2 regions of the Collinsella sp. CLA-ER-H5 genome follow, and region 2 is predicted to be linked to the other one. Evidence: riboswitches for the same ligand, from Rfam matches in the RefSeq annotation. Region 2 holds a riboswitch; the other holds the start of a gene.
The links. Region 2 has a riboswitch for thiamine pyrophosphate ahead of thiC (phosphomethylpyrimidine synthase ThiC). Riboswitches for the same ligand answer to the same signal wherever they lie in the genome.
Positions count from the first base shown of each region.

Region 1: it holds a riboswitch for thiamine pyrophosphate, as region 2 does, so the genes downstream of both, thiM (hydroxyethylthiazole kinase) here and thiC (phosphomethylpyrimidine synthase ThiC) in region 2, are expected to answer to the same signal.

Region 1 is NZ_JBBNLR010000001.1:157,620-169,439, forward strand. Features, by position in the region: gene AAAX31_RS00775 (GTP-binding protein) at 94-1,224, opposite strand; gene AAAX31_RS00780 (ArsC/Spx/MgsR family protein) at 1,311-1,652, opposite strand; gene AAAX31_RS00785 (flavodoxin family protein) at 1,664-2,287, opposite strand; gene AAAX31_RS00790 (diguanylate cyclase) at 2,362-3,891, opposite strand; gene AAAX31_RS00795 (EAL domain-containing protein) at 4,019-6,736, opposite strand; gene AAAX31_RS00800 (patatin family protein) at 7,061-7,930, shown strand; gene AAAX31_RS00805 (thiamine phosphate synthase) at 8,043-8,738, opposite strand; gene AAAX31_RS00810 (thiamine-binding protein) at 8,735-9,076, opposite strand; gene thiM (hydroxyethylthiazole kinase) at 9,080-9,919, opposite strand; TPP riboswitch at 9,971-10,081, opposite strand; gene AAAX31_RS00820 (HAD family hydrolase) at 10,245-11,153, shown strand; gene AAAX31_RS00825 (LysR family transcriptional regulator) at 11,164-11,820, shown strand, end outside.
Region 2 is NZ_JBBNLR010000018.1:31,455-43,274, forward strand. Features, by position in the region: gene AAAX31_RS07450 (inorganic phosphate transporter) at 1-520, opposite strand, end outside; gene AAAX31_RS07455 (hypothetical protein) at 771-1,109, shown strand; gene AAAX31_RS07460 (Bax inhibitor-1 family protein) at 1,190-1,885, shown strand; gene AAAX31_RS07465 (TIGR02452 family protein) at 2,026-3,159, shown strand; gene AAAX31_RS07470 (SGNH/GDSL hydrolase family protein) at 3,238-3,897, shown strand; gene AAAX31_RS07475 (pentapeptide repeat-containing protein) at 3,977-4,588, shown strand; gene thiD (bifunctional hydroxymethylpyrimidine kinase/phosphomethylpyrimidine kinase) at 4,734-5,564, opposite strand; gene thiC (phosphomethylpyrimidine synthase ThiC) at 5,746-7,080, opposite strand; TPP riboswitch at 7,073-7,188, opposite strand; gene AAAX31_RS07490 (hypothetical protein) at 7,252-7,767, shown strand; gene AAAX31_RS07495 (YaaA family protein) at 7,808-8,617, opposite strand; gene AAAX31_RS07500 (aminopeptidase) at 8,721-10,118, opposite strand; gene polA (DNA polymerase I) at 10,285-11,820, shown strand, end outside.

The DNA of each region.
Region 1 (11,820 bases), on a different contig from region 2:
ATCTCCTTGGCTCAGAACGAAAAACCACCACGAAGGGCACCTTCGTGGTGGTTTGGCGGTTACGTAGGCGGAAAAATGCCCGCTTGGATAAACCTAGGCGCGGTGCCAGTCGGTCAGGCAGGCATCGAGGGAGGCGATGAGCGCATCCTTGTCCATGTGACGGCCGATGATGCACAGGCTTGTCATGCGGTCGCCCGTCTCGTCGTCCCAAATCTGCATGATCTCGGGGTTCTCGTCGATAATCTTCTGCTTCTCGCCCTCGGGCGCAGAGTCAACGAACAGACCGTTCTCCATCAGGCGCATCTGGTGGCCGGCCTGCTCGAACATGTAGCACATGTCCGGATCGCCGGTCTGCCACAGCGGACCCTTGACGCGGATGACCTCGTCGGGCCACTCCTGCTCAACAAAATCGGTGAACTTCTGCAGGTCAAACGGCTTGCGGCGCGAGTACACAAAGGTCTCGATGTCGTACTCGAGCACCTCAGGGTCGTCGTGCTCCTCGGGATGCTCCATGGCCTCGATCCAGGCGGCGGAGTTGTAGGCGCGCATAAAGTCGAAGCGGTCGGTATCGAGCAGCTCCTCCATGGGGACCTCGCCGTTTTGGGCCTCGACGATCACGGCGTCCTTCTGCAGGCTGCGCACGATGGCCTTGAGCTCGGCGATCTGCTCGGGCGTTACGGTATCGGTCTTGTTAAGGATCAGCGTGGAGCAGAACTCGATTTGCTGGATGAGCAGGCTTTCGATGTCGTCCTCGTCGATATCCTCAGCCAGCAGGTCGCGACCGCCGTTGAACTCGTCGTACATGCGGGCGCAGTCGACCACGGCCACGATGTTGTCGAGCGCGAGCTTGGGCTCGCCGCCCACCTTGGCCTCGTCGCAGAAGCTCGAGATGGTGTAGGCGATGGGGATAGGCTCGCAAATACCCGATGCCTCGATGATGATGTAGTCGAACTTGCCCGAATCGGCAATGCCCTGCAGCTGGTTGGCCAGGTCGTCCGAAAGCGTGCAGCAGATGCAGCCGTTGGTGAGCGGGATGAGGTCGTCGGTCTCGGAAAGGCCGCCGTCGGCGATAAGGCTGGCGTCGACATTGATCTCGCCGATATCGTTGACGATCACGGCGGCGCGGATGCCGCCGTCGTTAGCGAGGATGTGGTTGAGCAGCGTGGTCTTGCCGGCACCGAGGTATCCGGTAAGCATGATGATCTTCACGGGTTTGTTGGGCATGTGCCCTCCTTTGTTAGACATGGCTTACAGTTGAATCTTATGCCAAACGCCTGCTCTTATACCCACGCGCCGGCAAATAACACAGGCTACTCCCAGGCTCCCCATACATCGGGGCAATAACCGACGGTGGCCTTTTTGCCGTTGCGCACGATGGGCTCGGCTAGAACCTGCTGGTTTTCGAGCAGTTTGTCGAAGCGCTGGCTAGGGGTGAGGTGCTGGATGAGCGCGAGCGTCTCCTCGTCCTTGGCCTTGGGGTTGAGCAGCTTGTCGATGCCGCCGACCGCCTGCATCACGCTCGTGAGCTCGCCCTTGCTCATCTCCTTTTCCCTAAGGTCAATAAACTGCACCTTAATGCGGCGCTCCTTAAAATAGCGCTGGGCCTTCTTGGTATCGAAAGACTTTTTGGTTCCAAAAATCTGGATATTCATGCTCCGCCGCTCTATCGAATGAAGTTGGTCGTTGCTCGATCTGCCTCGGGTGCGTTGATACCGGCGGCCTGTCCTGCCTCGATACAGCGCAGGAGCCAGGCCATGTTTTTGCCGATGTTTCGCATGGTGGCAAGGCCCTCGGCATCCCCATCGGCGTCGCCGGGCACGCGGCCAAACACGTTGTTCCAGTAGGTGGAGGCAACCACAGGCATTTGCTTAATGGTGAAGTACTTGTTGAGCACATCGAACGTGGTCGACGTGCCGCCGCGACGGGCGACGGCGACCGCGGCGCCGGGCTTGTGCTCAAAGGCATGCCCGCCTGCATAGAAGGCGCGATCGAGGGCTGAGAGGATGCGTCCGCTGGGATGCGCATAGTAGACGGGGGAGCCAAAGACAAAGCCATCTGCCTGCTCGGCGGCAGCGATGAGCTCGTTCACCACGTCGTCGTCAAAGGTGCAGCGACCGCCAAGCTTGCCGCACTGGCCGCAACCGATGCAGTCGCGAATGGGCTTGGCGCCCAGCTGGAACACCTCGGTATCGATGCCCTCGGCGTTGAGTTGCTCGGAGACCTCGGCGAGTGCGCGGGCGGTATTGCCGTTTGCCTTGGGACTGCCATTGACCAAAAGAACCTTCATCACAAACTCCCTCTGCTGTTGGTGACTTCTGCAGAGGATTATCGCACGATGGGGGAGGCGGTGCGGGCGCGGTGCTAATCCAGTTTGGTACCTGGCACCTGCACGGCTTTACCGAGCAACGCTTTGAGCTCGTTCAAAATGGAAACGGGCTGTCGATTGACAGCGTCCAGATGAAGCGTCGCCACACGAATGGGCGGCTGATATTCAAGCGAGCCGATGAGCACGGGAGAACCCAGGAATCGTTCGATTTCGTTTGCGAGCTCGTCGATTGCCTCGGGGCCGAGCTCATCGAAAAGCGCCACGAACATTGGTCCCGTCGAGCGGAACAAGCGACCCTTGCCGCGCGAACAGTCCATGAGGCAGGCGGCGCTTTCGGCGAGCACGCGGTCGCCTGCATCGAATCCAAAGCGGGCATTGACTTCGGCGATATCGTCGACCTTAATGGCAATAAAGCCTGCCTCGCGCGCCACGCGGCGCATCTCTCCAATGGCGTTGACCAGGGCGTGAATATCGCCCAAGCCGGTCACGGAATCGGTCGTATCTGCCAAGCTTCGGTTGATGATAATGCCCACATACATGCCGGGCTCGGTATCGGTGCCGTCCAAGCGGTAGCCCGTGCAGTCGCAAAGCACGTATTTTCCGGTGGCATCCATTACGCGATACTGCATGTAGTGGAAGTGCCATGTGCCGTTTATCACCATGTCGAGCTCGGCACGTACGTTGTCGCGGTCCTCGGGATGAACGCGGGCGAGCCACATGTCGAGTGAGTTAAAAGGGTGCTGGGAGGGCAGGTCAAAATCGCGCACGGCGTTAACCGACCATTGCGATTCTCCCGTATCGAGATTGAGGATAAACGGATAGCGCGTCTCGGAGCTCATGGAGATCGCTTGGAACACCCGGTCGTTGCAGGGAAGCTGATCGACGATTGGGCGTTGCGGCGCGTCATCGTCTTTCGGTTGCTGCACACGATGCATAAGCTTATAGCGATACATCTTGCGATCGGCATCCATCGTCATCTGGCGACGCGTGTCGCCAGCAAGTGGATCGACGCGCGAGCAGCCAAAGCTAAAGCTGCCGATCATGGGCGCCTTGCCACCTGAGCTCGCCTCGATCAGCCTGGTACGTACCTGCTCCAAGCGCTGCTCGAGTTCAATCTCGTTTGCGGAGGGCGAGATGAGCACAAACTCGTCTCCACCGATACGGAACAGCATCTCATCGTGCTCCATGGTTTCGGAGAGCGTGCGGCAGATGCTCAGAATATAGCGATTGCCTTCGGCGTGGCCAAACCTATCGTTGCAATGCTTGAGATGGTCGATGTCAATATAGGCGCAGGTGAAGGGGTCGCCTTTGCGCCAGAGTTGCTCGACGTGACGGTCGAATCCGTTGCGGTTGCCCAAGTTGGTGAGCGGATCGATATAGGCGTTGCGCTCAAGCAGCTGGCGCTCTTGTTGCAGGATGGCATGCGTCTTTTGCAGTTGCTCACCAACGGCGCGTAGCTCAGCAGGCAGCGCGGCAACATCGAGTTCGGCGGTCGAGACGCCGTTCGCAAGTCGCTGAAGATAGGCAATAATCGATTGCTCGCCCAGGCGATATGACTCGTTCATGATGGATAACCTCCTTGGGCGGAACAACGGTTTGTATCATATCCCCAATTCGGTTTGAATTGGGGATATAAGTTAGCTAATGGAGACAAATGCCCCCTTCGACGGTGGCGTTTTGCGCGCGAGCGTATCAGTTGTTATTGCCACCATCGAGCAATGCCTCAAAATCCTTCGCAGGCATGGGGCGGTAGTAGAGGAAGCCCTGAGCGTAGCGGGCGCCCATTTGTCGTAGCATGTTTGCCTGCTCATTTGTCTCGACGCCTTCGACCACGACGGGCAGATGGAGCGACTGCGCCATTTCGAGCATCGATGAAATGATTTGCGTGCTGCGGCCTTGATCGCGGTCGGTGGGCACAAAGGTGCGGTCGAGCTTGATGACGTCGACGTTGACGTTCTTGAGCATCGCGAGCGTGGACTGACCGGTGCCAAAATCGTCCATATAGGTCGAGAAGCCGCGGGTGTGCAGATCTGCGGTCAGCTTATCCACGGCCTCGGATTCTCCCGTATAAGCCGTCTCGGTGATCTCGATACGCATGAGCTCGGGCGGTAGGTTGTATTGGGCGGCGAGCGCCCCCATATGTTCGGCAACGTCGCAGGCAAGGATATCCACGCGCGACACATTAAGCGAGACCGGAACCACGCGAAGACGGCGATCGAGACGCTCGCGAAGCCATATGGCGACACCCTGCCAAATGTACTTGTCGAGCGTCACTACAAAGCCGCTTTCCTCGAGTGCGGGGATAAACGTTGTGGGCGAAATGAGAGAGCCGTCCTTGTCAATCCAGCGGGTGAGTGCTTCGGCGCCAATAATCTCGCCGGTTTCCATATCGACCTGGGGCTGAAGATAGTACGTGATGCGACCATTTGACAGCGCGTACTGGAATTCGGTCAGCGTGCGGTGGAACGCGACTTCGCGCTCGTACTCCGCGGGGCGGAAAATAGCAATGCGCTCCTTAAAGTCGTTTTTTGCGCGTCGATTGGTAAACATGGCCTTTGCCTGCGCATCGATGGTGATTTCCTCATTGGAGTCGATGGGGTAAACGCCCATGGACGGCCAAAAACCTACGCCGTCATCATGTCTGGCTACGGCCTCGCGAACGCGGTTGTAGATTTGATGGACGGTGATGTGCTTAAAGGGGATGAGTACACAAAAGTCATCTTGGCCCCAGTACCCTGCGACGCCCATATCGGCATTCTCGATGTCCTTGAGGACCGTGCCCACATCGGCGAGTACGCGGTCGCCCTCGGCCTGGCCGTGCCATTCATTAAACAGGCGCATGTGGCCCATGTCGACTGTGGCGATGCACCAGGTGCCGTTGCGCCTTGCCTCGAGAAATGCGTTGGCGCGCCGCATAAACTCGCTGGGTCGATAGAGGCCCGTGAGCGAGTCGATACGTTCAGCTATGGCGCTTTTGCGCTCCGCCTCGGGTATGGGGAGGCTGTCGTTGGGAACAAGCCCGCCGGCCGTGCGAAGGCGACGGTCGAGTTCGCCTAAAACGGCGGTCGCTTGATGGGTTAAGTGCTCGTAAAAGGCCGGGACGACAAGGCAGACGGGAGTAATGGTGTCGCCTGCGATTCGAACAGGAGCGAAAACGGCTTCTTTAAGGTGGCGGGTCAGTTGCTCGAATGCCTCGTGGTCTAGTTCGTTGCTGAGCACGACGAACTGGACGCTTCGTGAACGGTAGACCCGGCTCCTGCCGCGGGTGATCGACAGCATGCGGCCTGCGTATTCGGCAAGCATGTTGTCGACAGCCTCGGCCCCGTAGAGCTCGTTGAGTTTTGTCGTGCCACGAACGCGCACCGCTATAAGCCCTGTCTCGCAACGATCGCGGCGGCAGGCGTCGATGGCGTTGACCAGCATGCGCTGCGTTCCGAGGCCTGTGGCAGCGTCGACGGTTTCGGCAAGTGAGTGGTTGACGAGCTCGCCGACATAGAGCGAGGGGACATTTCCGTCGCCGTCGATACGAAACCCGCGAGCACGGCAAAGGACGTAGTCGCCGACGGCGTTGCGCACACGATACTGCATGACGCGACGGTGCTTGGTGCCGTTGTAGACTTGGTCGATGTCGTTGATGCAGGCCTCAAGGTCGTCGGGATGGACGCGCGTTTTCCAGTAATCGCGACAGTTGTCTATGTGCTCCGAGGGAAGGCCAAGATCGCGCAAGGCACCTTGTGACCAAAGGGTGCGATGTTTGTCCAAGTTCTCGATAAAGAAATAACGGCCCTCGTTGAGCATCGAAAAGGCGTCAAAAATACGATCGCTTATTTCGAAGTCGTCGGCGTGGACTTGCGTGATATTGCGTCGATCGAGGTGCATGGCATGACGTAGCTTGTAGTCGTACATGCGATGGTCGGCATCGAGCGTCATGCGATTGGAAGCTTCGCCCAGGGCGGGGTCGGCATGTGACACTCCGTAGCTAAACGAGTGGGGCATCTCGGAATCGTTGTTTTTGAGCAGAACCGTTCGGCAGTGTTTCAGACGTTCGGCGAGGTCGTCCTCGGTTGCAATCGTAGATAGGATGGCAAACTCGTCGCCGCCTATGCGAAACGCCGCTTCGCCCACCTTCATATACAGCTTAAGATAGAGACTTACCTGCAAGATATAGCGGTTGCCCTCGTCATGCCCAAAGACGTCGTTGCAGTGCTTGAGATTGTCGATATCGATGAACGCCATGGTAACGGGGGCGTCCTGCTCCCAGAGCTCCTCGAGGGAACGGGCAAAGCCGCCACGGTTGCCAAGCCCGGTAAGCTGGTCGGTAAAGGCAGTCCTGATCAGATCCTCCTGCCGTTCGAGAAGGTCGCGGACGGTCTTTTCGAGCGTTTCGGTGTAATTGCTGACAGTTTCCATGTTCTAAGCGACTTTCTGAGGTCGGGGCGGATTGCGTCGGGCGAGCTCGTTGTGTACACGCGTCGTTGCTCAGCGCTTTGCATGTATCCAGGCCCCCGCCTTGCCGCGTTGTTGAGTTAATTTGTCGGCTAATGTTCGCTGTTGATAACAGCTGAGTAGTGTAAACAATAGTGCACAATTATATATGGGTGCACATGCTGTGGGCGGCTATTATTCGACAAGCGGTAGCGCGACGATGCGATGTTCGATAAAAATGCGACTGGGACGATATATGTTGACGGGTATACTTGTCCCGTTTTAAAACGCAGGAACGGAGATGGTCGCATGGCACAGTCAAATATGACGCGCACGGTGGGGCTGGCGCTCGAGGGAGGCGGCTACCGCGGTATGTATACGGCGGGCGTGCTCGACGTTTGGATGGAGCACGGTTTGACCTGCGACCATATGGTGGGCGTCTCGGCGGGCGCGGCGTTTGGCTACAACTTTAAATCGCGCCAGATCGGCCGCGCCATTCGCTATAACAAGGCCTATTGCGCCGACAAGCGCTATGCGAGCGTGACCAGCTGGCTGCGAACCGGCGATATGTACAATGCCGACTTTGCTTATCACGAGGTGCCTATCGAGCGCGATCCTATCGACTTAGAGGCGTATCGCACCTGTCCCATGCGATTTACGTGCGTGTGTACCGATATCGAGACGGGCAAGGCCGTCTATCACGATCTGCCGTATGGCGACGAGCGCGATATCGAGTGGATTCGGGCGTCGTCGGCAATTCCCGTGGCGACGCGTCCCGTTGCTATTGACGGGCATAAGTATCTGGATGGTGGCGTGGCTGATTCTATTCCCAGCGCGTGGCTGTTTGCGCAGGGGTATGACCGCAATATCGTGGTACTCACGCAGCCGGCGGGCTTTGTGAAGCAGCCCAACAGCGTGATGCCCATGCTGCGGCGCGTGTTCCGTCACTATCCGGAGTTTGTCGCAGCGCTTGAGCATCGGCATGAGGTCTACAATGCCACGCTCGATGACCTGGCACGTCGCGAGGCTGCCGGCGAGATCTTTGTGGTGCGTCCGAGCGAATCGGTGAAGGTGCCGTCGCTGTGTCGCGAGCCCGATGAACTTGAGCGCATCTACCAGATTGGTCGCCGCGATGCGGAGGCGACCTTGCCGGCACTGGAGGCATATCTGGCAGGGTAGAGGCTGCTGCCGCCATCTCGGCGGAAAGCACATCCCGGAATGGAGGCTCAAACTGGGATGCGCTTTCCATTGCTGAAGATATGAGGCTGCGAATCAGCTGCTCGGCCTAGACTTACGCCTGCTGCCAGGTGTCGACGAGCTCCTTGGCCGCGGCGTAGGGGTCATCGGCGCTGCAGACGGCGCTCACCACGAAAAAGCCGTCGACGCCGGTGGCCTTGAGCTGTGGCAGGTCGGCCGTCTTGACGCCGCCGCCCACCACGATGGGCACGGGGCTTGCCGCGTGGAGGGCGGCCAGGTCCTCAAAGCTCTTGGTGATGATAGAGCCGTCGGCCGCGCGTCCGCAGTCGCGCTTGGTCTCGGTCTCGTGGAGTGGGCCGATGCCCAGGTAGTCGACTAGGCTCATGTCGGCGGTCTTGACGTACTCGAGCATCTCCTCGCAACGGGCGGAAAGGCCCACGATGGCGTTGGGCCCCAGCAGCTTGCGACAGACCTCGACGGGAATGTCGCTCTGACCCACGTGCACGCCGTCGACAGCAATGCCCTGCTCGCGCGCGGCGAGTACGCAGTCCAGGCGGTCGTCAATCAGCAAAGCGACCTGACCGGTCTTGCCGGCCTGTGCGATTGCCTGCGCGGCGTCGCCGGTCAGCGCAATGATCTCGCGGGCGCTTGCCACCTTGGAGCGCACCTGGATGCAGGTAAAGCCGGCGTCGAGTGCCTGGGCCACCACATCGCCCACGGGGCGCCCGAGCGTGTTTTCGGGGCCGAGCACCAGATAGGCCGAGATATCAAGGTTGTCGCGGATACTCATCGTGTTTCCTCCTGCTTTTTGATCTGAGCTTCCATGCGCTCGAGCTTGCCGGTCATGGTGTCGGTAAATCCGGGTCGAATATCGGCTTTGAGCACGACTTCGGTGCGGATGCCCTTGCTCGCCAACACAAAGGTTGCGTCGCGCACGACCTGCATGACCTCGTCCCAGTCGCCCTCGATCTCGGTGAACATCGAGGTGGTGCGGTTGGGAAGGCCGCTCTCGCGAATGACGCGCACGACCTCGGCGACCTCGGCGGACAGCTCATCGCCGGTGCCGCACGGGGCGATGGCCACGGCGACGAGCGTATTCATGCCGGCATCGGTTGCGGGCTCGGACATGGCCTATGCCTCCTCGAGGTCGAGCTGGTTGTTGGCGATGTCCTGGGCGGTTGCGCGGTAGAGCTCGTCGATAAAGGCGACCTTAAAGCTTGCCGGGGCGTCGGCGACAGCGGCGGCACGCGAGCCGGCAACGTTGTAGACGGCGGTGCCGCAGACGGCGGCCGTAAACGGGTCGGCAGCGCAGGCGTACACAGCCAGCACGCCGCCTTGCGAGCAGCCGCAACCGGTGATCTTGGACATGAGCGGGCTGCCGCCGTGGGACTTGGCCACGGTCATGCCGTCGGTGATCAGGTCGACTTCGCCCGAGACCACAACGGCGCCGCCGGTGTAGCGGGCGAGCGCCACGGCGGCATCGCGGGCGGCGTCGACCGTGTCGGTGGTATCGACACCGCGCACGCGGCTCAGATCGGCCGCCTCGCCCTCAAGACCCCACAGGCCGGCGAGCGCGATGATCTCGGAGGCGTTGCCGCGCACGATGGCGGGCTTGTACTGCTTAAGCTCGTTTACCAACTGGGTGCGCAGACTGCCGATGCCCAGACCCACCGGATCGAGCACCCAGGGCTTGCCGGCGTCGTGTGCCGCCTTGGCCGCGCGGGGAATCGTCTGCTCGTAGATGGGGAAGAGCGTGCCCATATTGAGATAGATGGCGCCGCCGCCGGCAACGAGCGCCTCGCCCTCGTCGGGAAGATAGACCATGGCGGCCGATCCACCCACAGCGAGCTGCGCGTTGGCGACAAAGTCGATCGTCACCGTGTTGGTGATGGAGCCGGCCATCGGATTGGTGGTGCGAATCTCCTCCACGGCCTTGACCATATGTTGCTTAAGCTGTTCCGAATCAATCACTGCACATGCCTCCTTGGCATAGAAAAGGGGCGCTGTGCATAGACAGCGCCCCTGTAAAGGCGGCATGCTCCCTACGCCAGCATTAACTGACAGGTTCAAAGGATTGGGCCCCATGCCCTCTCAGCCTTGTGGTTTGCACCGCCGGCACTCCCGCATCGAATCTGTTGTTCCCTATACTAGCGCACCTGCCAAAAAGGGACAGGTTTATTTTGGCAGGTAACAACTGGGACTTTGCGTTTTCCCAGATGAAACCTGCCGAAATAAACCTGTCCCTTTTTGGCAGGTCGGTACAATAGATGGGATTAAGAATGACCGAGGGGACTCTATGATCAAACTTGTGCTGACCGATATGGACGATACACTGATTCCAGCCGGGCATGACGGCGCCAGCGACTACGCCATTGAGGGTATTCATGCCATGCAGGCGGCGGGTTTGCACTTTGGGCCGGTTTCGGGTCGTCAGCCGTCCGCGATGGGCTGGATGTTCAAAAACCGTTCCGGGTGTTATTCGACCGGTGCGTTCTGTAACGGCCAGGTGATGTTTGTTGACGGCGAAGTAGTCGCCTCGCGCGCAATCGACAACGATGCTCTGATGCGTTTGGCCGACTATCTGGAGCAAGAGACCGACGATACATTTCTAAAAGTCTACAGCCTGGGCGATGACTTTTGGGGCAACGATGCCCATTGTGTGACGAGTGACCCCGAGCGCGTTCGTCGCGCCATGGAGTCGGGCGGCAACGCGTGGCTCAAAGGCGAAGAGGCCCCATGTCGTCCCGTCGTCGATGACGCGTCGGTGTTTAAGGCGAATATCTGGAGTGCCCGTTCGCGTGAGGAGCTCGCGGAGCTACGTGAGCGCGTTGCCGCTGAGGTGCCGGAACTCTCGCTTGTGTTTCCCAACAACCGAGTGCGCCTGTTCGACATCCTTCCGGCTGGTTGGGACAAGGGCTGCGCTGCGCTGGAGCTGGCGCGCGCTTTGGGCCTGACGCCCGACGAGGTGGCCGTATTCGGCGATTCTGATAACGATTTGCCCATGATCGATGCCGTTCCTAACTCCGTTGCAGTCGCCAATGCCAACGAGGCCGTCACGGCTGCCGCACGCTGGCATATTGGCGCTGCGGCAGATGATGCGGTTGCCGGGGCTCTGCATCAGATTGCCGCCTGCGCCGCGACGGGGGAGATGCCGTCGTTTATGCGTCAAATGGACGCGGCAGGTTTTGGCGTCACGAACGTCTAGGGAGAAGGCTATGAAGCTCCAGCAGCTCAGATATGTTGTTAAGGTTGCCGAATGCGGTAGCATCACCGAGGCCTCGCGCCGGCTCTTTGTGTCGCAGCCCTCGATTACCGCGTCGATTCGCGATCTCGAAAACGAGATGGGTGTGCATATCTTTGAGCGCACCAACAAGGGCGTCATTGTGTCCGAGGAAGGCGAGACCTTCTTGGGCTACGCGCGCCAGGTGCTCGACCAGGCCGACCTGCTCGAGGGCAAGTACAAAGGCACGTCCGAGCAGGTGCCGCACTTTAGTGTGAGCTGCCAGCATTATTCCTTTGCCGTTAATGCGTTTGTCGATGTGATCCGCGAGTTCGATGCCGCGCGCTACGACTTTACCCTGCGCGAGGAGCAGACCCACGAAATTATCGAGGATGTCGCGCATATGAAAAGCGAACTCGGCATCCTGTATCTGTCGGAGCACAATCGCGAGGTCATCGAGCGCATGCTTGCCGCCAACGAGCTCGTGTTCGAAGGGCTCTTCTGCGCCACGCCGCATGTCTTCGTCTGCGCCGACCATCCGCTGGCGGGCCGCTCCAGCGTGACGCTCGAGGATCTGGAAGACTACCCGTTCCTGTCCTACGAGCAGGGCAGCTACAACTCGTTTTACTATTCCGAGGAGCTGACCTCGACG
Region 2 (11,820 bases):
TCGAGACGAGCTTGCACAGGACCCAGCCCATGACAAAGCCCAGACCGATGGAGAGCGCCAGGCCGTAGATGACCTTCATCCACTCGTGGACGTTGACGCTGCTCGCACCGCCGAGGGCGATGGCGGCACCGGTCAGGCCGGCGATAAGGCTGTGGCTTTGCGAGGTGGGGATGCCAAAACGCGACGCTGTGGCGCCGTAGACGACGATGGAGAACAGCGCCGCGCACAGGCAGGCGAGCGCCATGGTACTGTTTCCGCCAAAGTCGACAATATGGGAGATGGTGTTGGCGACGCTCGCGTTAAAGTGCGTCATGATGAGCACGCCGAGGAAGTTGAATGCGGCACTCATGAGAATGGCGGCGCGGGCGGGCATGCAACGCGTAGTGACGCAGGTCGCGATGGCGTTGGGTGCGTCGGTCCATCCATTGACGAAGATGGCGCCGAGCGCGAGGATCACGGTGACGGCAAGGACTGGGTTCGACACAAGTTGGCCGAGGAAGGTTGAGAACGTTACGTCCATATATGGGCTTTCTCGAAGTTTGCAGGCACGTTACAGAAACATGATAAATCGTATCACCTCCTGCGGGTTTCTTTACCGAATTCTGATGGGAGCAGTGAATTTTTTGGCACTAAAAATGAATATTAGCCCTGTTGACCGTGGGTGTTCTTTTTGCTAACACACCATGAGGACACGTGCGCGCGCCCCAACACCCCAAAACCACAGTCTGTTCGCTTTACAATATGCAAACATGCGTTCGATAATGGGAGGCATGGAATATCGACAGACAGACGGCAAAACTCGGCGCGTGCACAAGCAGTATGTGGACGTCGTGGCTCGCATTCTCGCGGGCGGACAGGTTGTGCCGGTTACCGTCTGCTGGGTTGACGGTCGCTGCTTTACGATTGACGAGATTGTCTCGTCCACCGGTTTTGGCCTGACGGTTCACGGCATTCGTACGGCGACTTATGAGGTTCGTTTTGGCGGGCACGCGACCGAGTTGTATCTGGAGGACCAGACGCGCGAGCGGGCGGACGGCTCGCAGGCACACGTGATGCGTTGGTGGGTGTGGGCGTTCGACCGAACACTCGAGAGCGAGCGCCGCAGGTAAGAACGCGTGGCGTTCGGGTACAATGGCAGGAAACTTGTCAGCTACGGCGCCGTCGCGGTGCTTTTTGAAAGGACGAAATTATGAACGATATCCAGGGCTATCAGAATGGCCCCATCGAGACCGGCGCAAGCCGTGCCAAGGAGATGTCGCCGCGCGCGTACAACCTTGTCATGTCTGCTCTGATCTTTTTGGGCTTTTGCGCCATGGGCGCCGGCGCCTACTTTACGAGCACCATGTCGTTTGCGCGCATGATGATGAGCGGCGCCGCCCTACCGCTGGTCTTTGGCTCGTTTATTTTAACCATCGTCGGCATGGTCATGATGTCGGCTGCTGCCAGCAAACAGTCCGTGGGCCTGTCCCTTGTGGGCTACGTGGTCTTTGCGAGCACCTTTGGCCTGACGGCGTCGTTTGGTCTTGCCAACTACGACCTGCCTACCATTAACACCGCCTTTATCGCCACGGCCGCCATCACCTTTGTCTTTGGTGCGCTGGGCGTGACCTTCCCCAAGTTCTTCCAGCGCGTGTATGGCATTGGTTTTGGCATCCTGCTTGCCACGATTCTGGTCGAGATCGTGCTGATGTTCATGGGCGTTTCGCAGTCCATCACCGACCTGATCGTGATCGTGGTGTTCGCCGGCTTCATCGGCTACGACACCTATGTGGCAACGACGGTGCCGCCCACGCTGCCCAACGCCGTGCTCATGGCATCCAACCTGTTCGTGGACATCATCAACGTGTTCCTGCGCATTCTGAACATCCTCGGCCGTCGCGATTAAAGCGCGGCATTGCGATGCTTCCTGCCGGACACGGTAAAACGATGCGAAGGGCGGTCCTTCGGGGCCGTCTTTTTTGTGCGCGGCGGGGTATCATGGATGGGAAAAGCCGATAGCGGCAGCGACAGGAAAGGTGGCCACGTATGGCAGACGTCGACAACAGGAACCGTAACCGCAGGTCCAACCGAGCGGGTCAGCCCAATCCCAAGCGCGAGGCCCGTGCCAAGGCCGCCGAGCGTCACGTGGCAACTGTGTCCGAAGCGTGTGCCAAGGATATCGAGCGTTCGCTTGCCGATGTTCGCGAGTTTGACGGTATGCCTGCCGGCTTTGTCGCGGCGATGAAGGCCAAGGTTCAGAGTGCTGTGGCCGCCGAAGAACAGGTTGCCGAGGACGTCGAGGGCGCGGAGGCTGCCGAGGTCGAGGCAGCGCTCGAGACCGAGGCAGCGCCCGAGCCCGTCGAGGAGCCTGCCGAGGAAATCGCCGAAGCTGAGTCCGCGCCTGCAGAGGAGCCCGCTCCGGTCCTGCCCGAGGTCACTGTGCTTGATGCCTCCGCCACGCAGGCCATCCTGGACAACGGTCGTGGCTATGCGCAGTTCTGCGACATGGCCGTGCTCGCCTTTGCCTCGTTCACCAACCCGGGCGGTGGCTATATTCAGGGTTATCTGGGCCAGGAGGCCACGCTGTGCGCCGATTCGTATCTGTACAACGTTCTCGATAAGCAGCGCAAATGGTACGGCGAGAACCGTCGCCGCAACATCAACTGCGAGCTCTATCGTAACCGTGCCCTAGTGGTGCCTGCGGTGCGCTTCGACCGCAACCACGTGCATGCATACGCCGACGTGATCGTGGCCGCCGCGCCCAACGTTAAGCGCGCCCGCCAGGAGTATCGCGTGAGCGACGATGCTCTGCTGGATGCCCTGCGCGACCGCATCCGCTTTGTGCTCGCCATCTGCGACGAGTTGGGTCGCGAGAAGCTCGTGCTGGGCGCATGGGGCTGCGACAACAACGGCTTTGATGCCGAGGCCGTGGCCGAGCTCTTCCGCAAGGAGCTCGCATCGGGCGACTTCAAGGTCAAGCAGGTCTTCTTTGCCGTGCCCTCTACGCGCTGGGACGAGGACTTCGCCAAATTCGAGCACGTGCTGGCAAACTTCCCCGAGCGAAACGAGGAGTCCTATGCTCAGGTTGCCGCCCGCGCCGCAGCCGCCCGTGCCGCCGAGCAGGCTCAGGCCGCTGCCGAGGATGACGAGGATGACGACGACTGGCACAAGTACCTGTAAACGGTGCTCGTGATGCGATATACCGAGCCGACGGGAGAGGCTGCTCCTGTCGGCTTTTTATTGAGTGGGGAGCTTACGATGAAAAACGTTCTGTGCTTTGGTGACAGCAACACCTATGGTTACGATCCGGCGGGCATGCGCGACGGTACCGCGGTGCGCTATGCGCAGGATGTGCGCTGGTGTGGCGTGGTCCAACGTGACTTAGGCGAGGGCTGGCATGTAATTGAAGAAGGCCTCAACGGCCGCACGACGGTACGCGACGACATGTGCCATCTGGACACTAACCTCAACGGCATTCGCGCGCTTCCGATGCTGCTCGAGGCTCATAAGCCGCTGGACGCCATTGTGATCATGCTGGGCACCAACGACTGTAAGACGGTCTTTAACGTGACAGCTTCCGATATCGCCCGTGGCGCCATGGCGCTGATTCGCGCCGTCCGCGCGTTTCCGTGGACCGACGCTGCGCCTTGCCCGCGCATCCTGCTGATGGCTCCTATCAAGATCAAGCCGCAGATCGCCGATGTATATATGACCGATTTTGACGAGCGTTCCGTCGAGGCATCTGAGCATTTTGGCGAGTACTATGCGCACGTGGCCGAGCAGTTTGGCTGCGACTTTTTGAATGCCGCCGAGTTTGCCGAGCCGGGCGATATCGACTATCTGCATATGATGCCCGAAAGCCACGAGAGCTTGGGACATGCCGTGGCAGCCAAGCTCCAAGAGATGCTCGGTGAGTAGCGCGACCCCAAGCCACTACAAAGGGGACAGGCACCTTTGTGGTGGTTTTGCCCGGGTAAACGAACGGATTGGCTGCCATATGGGCATGGACGAGCTCATCGACCTCTTTGCCGAGGGCGATGAGCTCGTCTCCAATACCGCTTTTGAGGATTTGGATCTTGCCTACGACGTGGCGAACGGCGCGACCTTCGATGGCGTTGTGTTCCGATCTTGCGAGTTCGATAGCGTTGACTGGAGCGGCTCGACGTTTCGCGACGTGGTGTTTCGCGGTTGCCGCTTTATCCGCTGCAACATGGAAGGCTGCTGGCTCAGCCGCTGTGACTTCGTTGACTGCTCGGCACCGGGACTCAACTTGCTCAAGGCGCGCCTGTCGAGCGTGTCGTTTGGATCGTGCGATTTGAGCTATGCGAACCTTTCGGAGGGACGCATTGGCCCTATGACAGCATGCGATACACGTCTGAGAGAGGCTGCGTTTCAGGGTGCCAAGCTGGGTCAGATACGCCTGGATGGCTGTGACCTGACGCGTGTTGATGTGTTCAAGACGTCGCTTTCCGGCGTTGATGTGTCGCGCTGTACATTTGCAGCGCCCGTTGTTTCGGGCGATTACCATGAGTTGCGTGGCTTGACGGTCAATGCCGAGCAGGCGCTGGCACTCTCGGGTTTGTTGGGAATTCAACTCGCCGACGACTAGACGCCCCGGTCCTTTGCTCGACCGCTATCTAAAATCAAACCGTCGCAACATTTAATGATTTTTCGCGTTTGCACGATTTTCATCGAATGTTGCGACGGTTTTTGGTGCAAAGTAGCCTGTCTCTTTTTGGCAGGTTACTGGCTATTTAGTACTGCCACATGTGGTTGACAGGGCCGGAGCCTTTGCCCATGTTCAGGCCGGCGGCCAGAGCGCCTGTCAGGTATGCCTTGCCCGCATTGACGGCATCGGCAAGATCCATGCCCTGGGCCAGCGCGCAGGCGATGGCGGACGAAAGCGTGCAGCCAGTGCCGTGTGTGTTGTCGGTCTCGATGCGCTTGTGGCGGAACCACGTGGTGAGCGGATCGCCCAGATGGTTGCCCTCGTCATCGAGCGGTGCGGGCTCTGCCAGCACATCGTTGGCCTCGTTGACAAGATGCCCACCCTTAACGAGGGATGCGCAACCAAAGCGGCGGGTGAGGAGCATGGCAGCATTTTGCTGTGTGCGCTCGGAGTCGACCTCGTAGTCAAGCAGGGCCATGGCCTCGGGAATATTGGGCGTGATGACGGTTGCTAGTGGGAACAGGCGGCGGGTGAGCGCCTCGGCGGCATCTTCGGCAATCAGCCGTGCGCCCGAGGTGGCTACCATGACGGGGTCGACTACCACGTTTGTCGCGTTCCAGTCGCTCAGGCGGTCGGCGATAACCTCGATAATCTCGGCAGAGGAAACCATGCCGATCTTGACGGCGTTGGGGCGGATATCGTCAAAAACGGCGTCGATTTGCGCGGCGACGATATCTGGCGAGATGGTCTGTACGGCGGTGACGCCCAGGGTGTTCTGTGCGGTGATGGCGGTGATGGCTGTCTCGGCATACAGGCGGTGCGCCGTGATGGTCTTGATGTCGGCCTGAATGCCGGCGCCGCCGCTGGAATCGGATCCCGCGATGGACAGGACGGCGGGTACCTTGCTGCGATCCATGCTCGCTCCCTTGTTCGGTCGGAATCAAATGGGTCTTTAAGCCAGCATTATAAAGATGCCCGGGCCGGCTGTATGCCGATCCCGGGCGGGCGGTGCAATCTTAACGCAAATAAAAACAAATGTTCACATGTCAACAATTGACGAACGCCTCGGTGCTGCCAAAAGCGATTGTGGCGACGCGTTAGTCCTCCATGCCGAGATCGATCGTCGTACCCTCGAACACCTTGTTGACAGTGCGGACGGCGCACATCTTGCCGCACATGGTGCAGGTGCCCTCGGTGGCGGCGGGGGATTCCTCGTAGCGCTTCTTGCCGGTGACCGGGTCGAGGGCGCACTTCCACATGGCGTCCCAGTCGAGCTTGCGGCGTGCCTGGCCCATCTTGTCGTCCATGTCGCGGGCGTGCGGCACCTTCTTGGCGATATCGGCGGCGTGCGCGGCAATCTTAGTGGCCATGAGGCCATCGAGCACGTCTTGGGCGTTGGGCAGGCACAAGTGCTCGGCCGGCGTCACGTAGCACAGGAAGTCGGCGCCGGAGCTGGCGGAGATAGCGCCGCCGATGGCGGCGGTGATGTGGTCGTAACCCACGCCGATATCGGTCACCAGCGGCCCGAGCACATAGAACGGGGCGTTGTGGCACAGGCGCTTCTGCAGTTTCATGTTGGCGGCGATCTCGTCGAGCGCCATGTGACCCGGGCCCTCGACCATGACTTGGACGCCGGCGGCCCAAGCGCGCTTGCACAGCTTGCCCAGCTCGATCATCTCGGCGGTCTCGGTGGCGTCGTTGGAGTCGTAGAGGCAGCCCGGGCGGCAGGAGTCGCCGAGCGAAATCGTCACGTCGTACTCGTGGCAGATCTCGAGCAGCTCGTCAAAGTACTCGTAGAAGGGGTTTTCGTTGCCGGTGACCTCCATCCAGCCAAACAGCAGCGAGCCGCCGCGGCTCACGATGTTCATCAAGCGGCCGGTCTCCTTAAAGGTCTTGGTGACCGACTTGTTGATGCCGCAGTGGATGGTCATAAAGTCCACGCCGTCCTCGGCGTGCGCGCGCACGACCTCGAACAGGTCATCCTTGGTAAGCTTGACCAGCGGCTTTTCCATGTAGCCGATGGCGTCGTACATGGGGACGGTGCCCACCATGAGCGGCGTCTCGTCGATGAGCTGCTGGCGGAACTGGCGCGTCTTGCCCGAGTTGGAAAGGTCCATGATGGCGTCGGCGCCAAAGTCCTCGGCGATCTTGACCTTCTTCCATTCCTCGGCGGCATCGGCTTTATCGCCCGAGATGCCCAGGTTGACGTTGACCTTAGTAGACAGGCCCTCGCCGACACCAAAGGCGCGCATGCCTTTTTTGATGTGCACGATGTTGGCGGGAATGGCGATGCGGCCGTCGGCCACGCGCTCGCGGATGTACTCGGGGTCGCGATGCTCGCGCTCGGCGACTTCCTTCATCTGCGGCGTGATCTGCCCGGCGCGGGCGAAGTCGATTTGCGTGACGAGCTTGGGCTCGGTCTGTGTGCTCATTGGCACGGCTCCCTTCGTTGGCATTACCCATATCAGGTTTGCGGGTCAGGGCGGGCGCGCCCAGTCTCAGCCTGCCGTCCTGTCCTGCAAGCTCCCCGTTTATGTAATGGGCTCAAGTATAGCTCGAATGGGTACGATTGGCCTAACGAGCGTGCCTGTGGGGAGGCGAACATGGAAGACAAGCATCTATATCGAGAGACGCAATGGGATGTATCGGCCGAGGAAAGCCGTGCGCACCATGGCCTTGTCGCGATCGGTTTTGCGGTGCTTGCCGTGCTGGTGATTGCCTTTTGTATCTGGACGTTTGGCGGTCACGGCGGCGCTGCATGGGAGTTCGAGGCCGACGATGCCCTGCCGATCATGACAGTGAAGGTTACGGGCGGCAATACCGTTGCCGCGCCGGGCGACTATTGGTATTCGCGCGATGGATTTGTCCAGCTTCAGCTGAGCGGTGGGTCTATTCCTGGTGAGGAAATCGAACGCGTGACGTATGATGCGGCGCTCAAAACGCTGACGGTGAAGCTCAAGAATCAGGGCGACGTGCCTACGACTATGGATATCGCGCTGACGGAATGGCGCTTGGAGCCCCCGACGGGTGTTGCGGTGTCCGAGGTGGAGCATGTCAAGATTACCTATCAGGACGGCTCGACAAACGAAGTTGCCAAAGCCGACGGCTTGGCGGAATAGACGCCGTGCCTGGGCAGCACATTCAAAAGTAGCGGTGGTCCTACAAGGTCTGTTCGTTCAGGAAGACCAAAGTGTTCTTATTTGAAAGCTCGGGAAAGTGACGATAACCAACGTCAAACGCGGTGAGCCCGCTTACATCCTCGAGCTTGTTTTCTGCCATCCAGCGCACCATGGAACCACGTGCCTTTTTGCTGGCGGTCGAGCGCTGGATGGGCTTGCCGTTGCGGATGCCTTCGCCAAAGAGGCACGTGACGACCGTGGCGTCGCCCGCGAGATGGGGCAGAACGGCTTTGGCGTACTCTACGCTGGCGAGGTTGACGATCGTGGTGTTTGAGCCTGCCGGGGCGATAGCCCGCGCGAGCTTGTCGCTCCAAAACGCGTAGAGGTCTGGGGCATCGTCAACGGCGAGCTTCGCGCCCATTTCCAGCCGATATGGTTCCACGGCATGAAAGGGGCGAACGCACCCGTAGAGGCCAGAGAGGATCCACAGGTGGCTTTGCAGCCATGCGAGCTGCGCGGAATCCATCACCTCGGGCGCCATGCTCTGGTATTGAATGCCGTGGTAGGACATGACGGCAGGGGAGAGGTGACAGGCGAGTGCGGGATTGTCGAGATCGCCGTTTTTCAGGATGGGCCCGAACTCATGCAGGGTGTTGAGGCAAGGCCCCAGCAGTTTGTCACTCACGTTCCATAGCGCCTGCAGGCTGTCGCTGCCTTCATTCCGCTCGATATCTAGCAGTGCGCGGTGGAGGCGAGCCGTCTCGCGCGCAAAGGGTGGGATGCCCAGGACTTCAAAAGCATCTTGGGCCGCGCGCATCTGCTTGGCGGGCGAAATGACGACCTGCAGCATGGACTCTCCTCTGCCAAAAAGGAAGTTGCGGTGGAATACGGTCTGTTTTGGCCGTTTATGGGCCAGGTTAGTCTGTATTTCACCGCAACTGATGAAGGGTTGGTTACGCGCGCTCGATGAAGGCCTTGTAGCCGCGATAGGCCTCGTAGATATCGGCCTTGTTGGCGACCTCCCACAGGGCGTGCATGGACAGGACGGCAACGCCGGAGTCGATGACGTTCATGCCATACTCGGCCATGATGTAGGCGATGGTGCCGCCGCCACCCGCGTTGACGCGGCCGAGCTCGCAGGTCTGGAAGTCCACGCCTGCCTCGTCCATGATGTCGCGGATGAGGGCCACATACTCGGCGTCGGCGTCGTTGGAGCCGCCCTTGCCACGGCTGCCCGTGTATTTGTTAAAGCACAGGCCGCGACCCATAAAGGCGGCGTTCTTGGTCTCGAACTTGCCGGCGTAGCCCGGGTCAAAGCCGGCGGACACGTCAGAGGAGAGCATGCGGCTGCGGGCGAGTGCGCGGCGCAGGGCCAGCGGGCTGCTCTCGCCGGCGAGCGTCATGATCTCGGCGACGGTGTTCTCGAAGAAACGGCTCGTCATGCCGGTGGCGCCCACGGAGCCGATCTCCTCCTTGTCGACGATGAGCGTGATACTCGTACGCTCGACGTCTGCCACGTTGATCTGGGCGAGCATGGAGGGGTAAGCGCAGACGCGGTCGTCGTGGCCATAGCCCAAAATCATGGAGCGGTCGAGACCCATGTCGCGGGCGGGGCCGGCGGGCACGACCTCGATCTCGGCGGAGAGGAAGTCCTCCTCCTCGACATCGTACTGTTCCTTGAGGATATCCAAGAACATCTGCTTGACGGGCTCCTTGGGGGCGTCCTTGTCGTCCTCGTCAAACTTGACGGGGCGGCCGCCCACGATCACGTCGAGGATCTCGGCGTCGACGGCGTCCTTGGCGGGCTTGGACATCTGCTCGCTCGAGAGGTGGATCAGCAGGTCGGAGATGGTAAAGACCGGGTCGTCAGCTTTGTCGCCGATGTTGATGTCGACGGTGGTGCCGTCCTTTTTGCAGATGACGCCCACAAGCGCGAGCGGGGAGGCCACCCAGTGGTAGCTCTTGACGCCGCCGTAGTAGTGCGTGTCGAGGTAGGCCATGTCGCCGGCCTCGAAGGCGGGGTTTTGCTTGAGGTCCAGGCGCGGCGAGTCCACGTGGGCGCCCAAGATGTTAAAGCCCTGCTCGAGCGGGGCGGTGCCAAGGTTGACGAGCATAAGGTCCTTGCCGTGGTTGGCGGCGTACACCTTGTCGCCTGCCTTGAGCTCGCGGCCTTCGGCGATCACGGTCTCCAGGTTGACGTAGCCCGCCTCCTCGGCCATCTTGATGCCGGTCTTGACGCACAGGCGCTCGGTCTTGTTCTCGCTCAAAAACTGCTTATAGCCGCGGCAAAGCTCCTCGAGCTCCTCGATTTGCTGTGGCGTGTACTTTTTCCATGCGCAGGGACGCTCCATGACGCAGGCTCCTTTCGGATCGATCGTGCTGGTTGATGTACCGTGAGCCATCGTATCACGCGCGGGCCCGCGGCGGCAGGGAAGCCTGATGTGCGGTGGCCGCGGGGCGGGGAGCGTGTAAACTGGTGTGAGCAAACCGTGCCCAGCCCAAAGCGAGGTATTCAATATGTCTGACAAGCGCCGTACCTTTGCCGTCATCGACGGCAACTCGCTCATGCATCGCGCCTTCCACGCCGTGCCGCCGACCATGAACGCGCCGGACGGTCGCCCCACCAACGCGATCTTTGGTTTTCTGAACATGTTCCTCAAGATGATCGATGCCTTTAATCCCGACGGCGTTGTCGTGGCGTTTGACAAGGGCAAGCCGCGCGTGCGTATGGAGATGCTGCCGCAGTACAAGGCGCAGCGCCCGCCCATGGACCCCGACCTGCACGCGCAGTTCCCCATGATCAAGGAGCTGCTCGCCGCGCTCAACGTGCCCATTTTGCAGTCCGAGGGCTGGGAAGGCGACGATATCCTGGGAACCATGGCGCGCCTGGGCGAGGAGGCCGGCTGCGACATGCTGCTGGTGACCGGCGACCGCGACATGTATCAGCTCGTGACCGAGCACGTCAACGTGGTCTCGACTCGCAAGGGCCTGTCCGACGTGGCGATCATGACGCCCGAGAGCGTGGACGACCTGTATCACGGCATCACGCCGGCGCTCGTGCCCGATTTTTACGGTCTGAAGGGCGATACGTCGGACAACATTCCCGGCGTACCGGGCATCGGCCCCAAAAAGGCGAGCGCGCTCATCGCGCAGTACGGCAGCCTTGACGAGGTCATCGCGCATGCTGACGAGGTCAAGGGCAAGATGGGCGAGAACCTGCGTGCGCACATCGACGATGCGCTGCTGAGCCGCAAGGTCGCAACCATTCGCACCGATGCGCCCGTCGAGCTCGACTTTGACGAAACATCCTTCCCGGCGTTTTCTGCCGATGAGGTTTCCGCGGCGCTGGGTACGCTTGGTATCACCGCCATGCAGAACCGTTTCTTGGCACTGATCGGTGACGAGGGTGGCGCTGCTGCCAGCACGTTTGAGATTCCCGCCGTTTTGCGCGCAGCCGGCGGCGATGCTGGCGCGCTTGGTGCCGTTGCGGCTGAGGTCTCCCGCGTGATTGATGCCGGCGAGTGGGTCGCCGCCGTGGTGGACGATGACAAGGAAGAGGGCGCGCTCTTTGGGCTGACGCGCACGCTGTGGTTGGCGACGTCCAAGGGCCTGTTTGCGCTCGAGGAGGGCGACAGCGGTGCGGCGGCTGAGGTTGAGGGCTTCAACTTCGCCCACGGCGTGATCGCCGGCGTGCTCGCGCGTCTGTTTATGGAAGGCCGTGTGGCGAGCCCGGATATGAAGGCGCTTCTGCATGAACTTTCGCCCATCGATTCTTCTGAGCTCGAGCTCATGGATCCGCTGGCAGTCGATTCCACGCGCATCTTCGATACCGTTGTTGCCGCCTATCTGTTGGATTCCGACCGCTCCGAGTTTGACGAGGTGTATCTGGCCGATACGTATCTGCAGATGGCGCTGCCTGCGGCGCGCGGCGCAGAGGGTGCTGGCGAGGACGCTCCTGCGCCCGCCGCTCGCACGGCGGCCTTGACGCTGGCGCTGGTTGCACCGCTGCGTGACCGCATGGCCCGCGAGAACGCCGCCAACGTGTTCGATGGG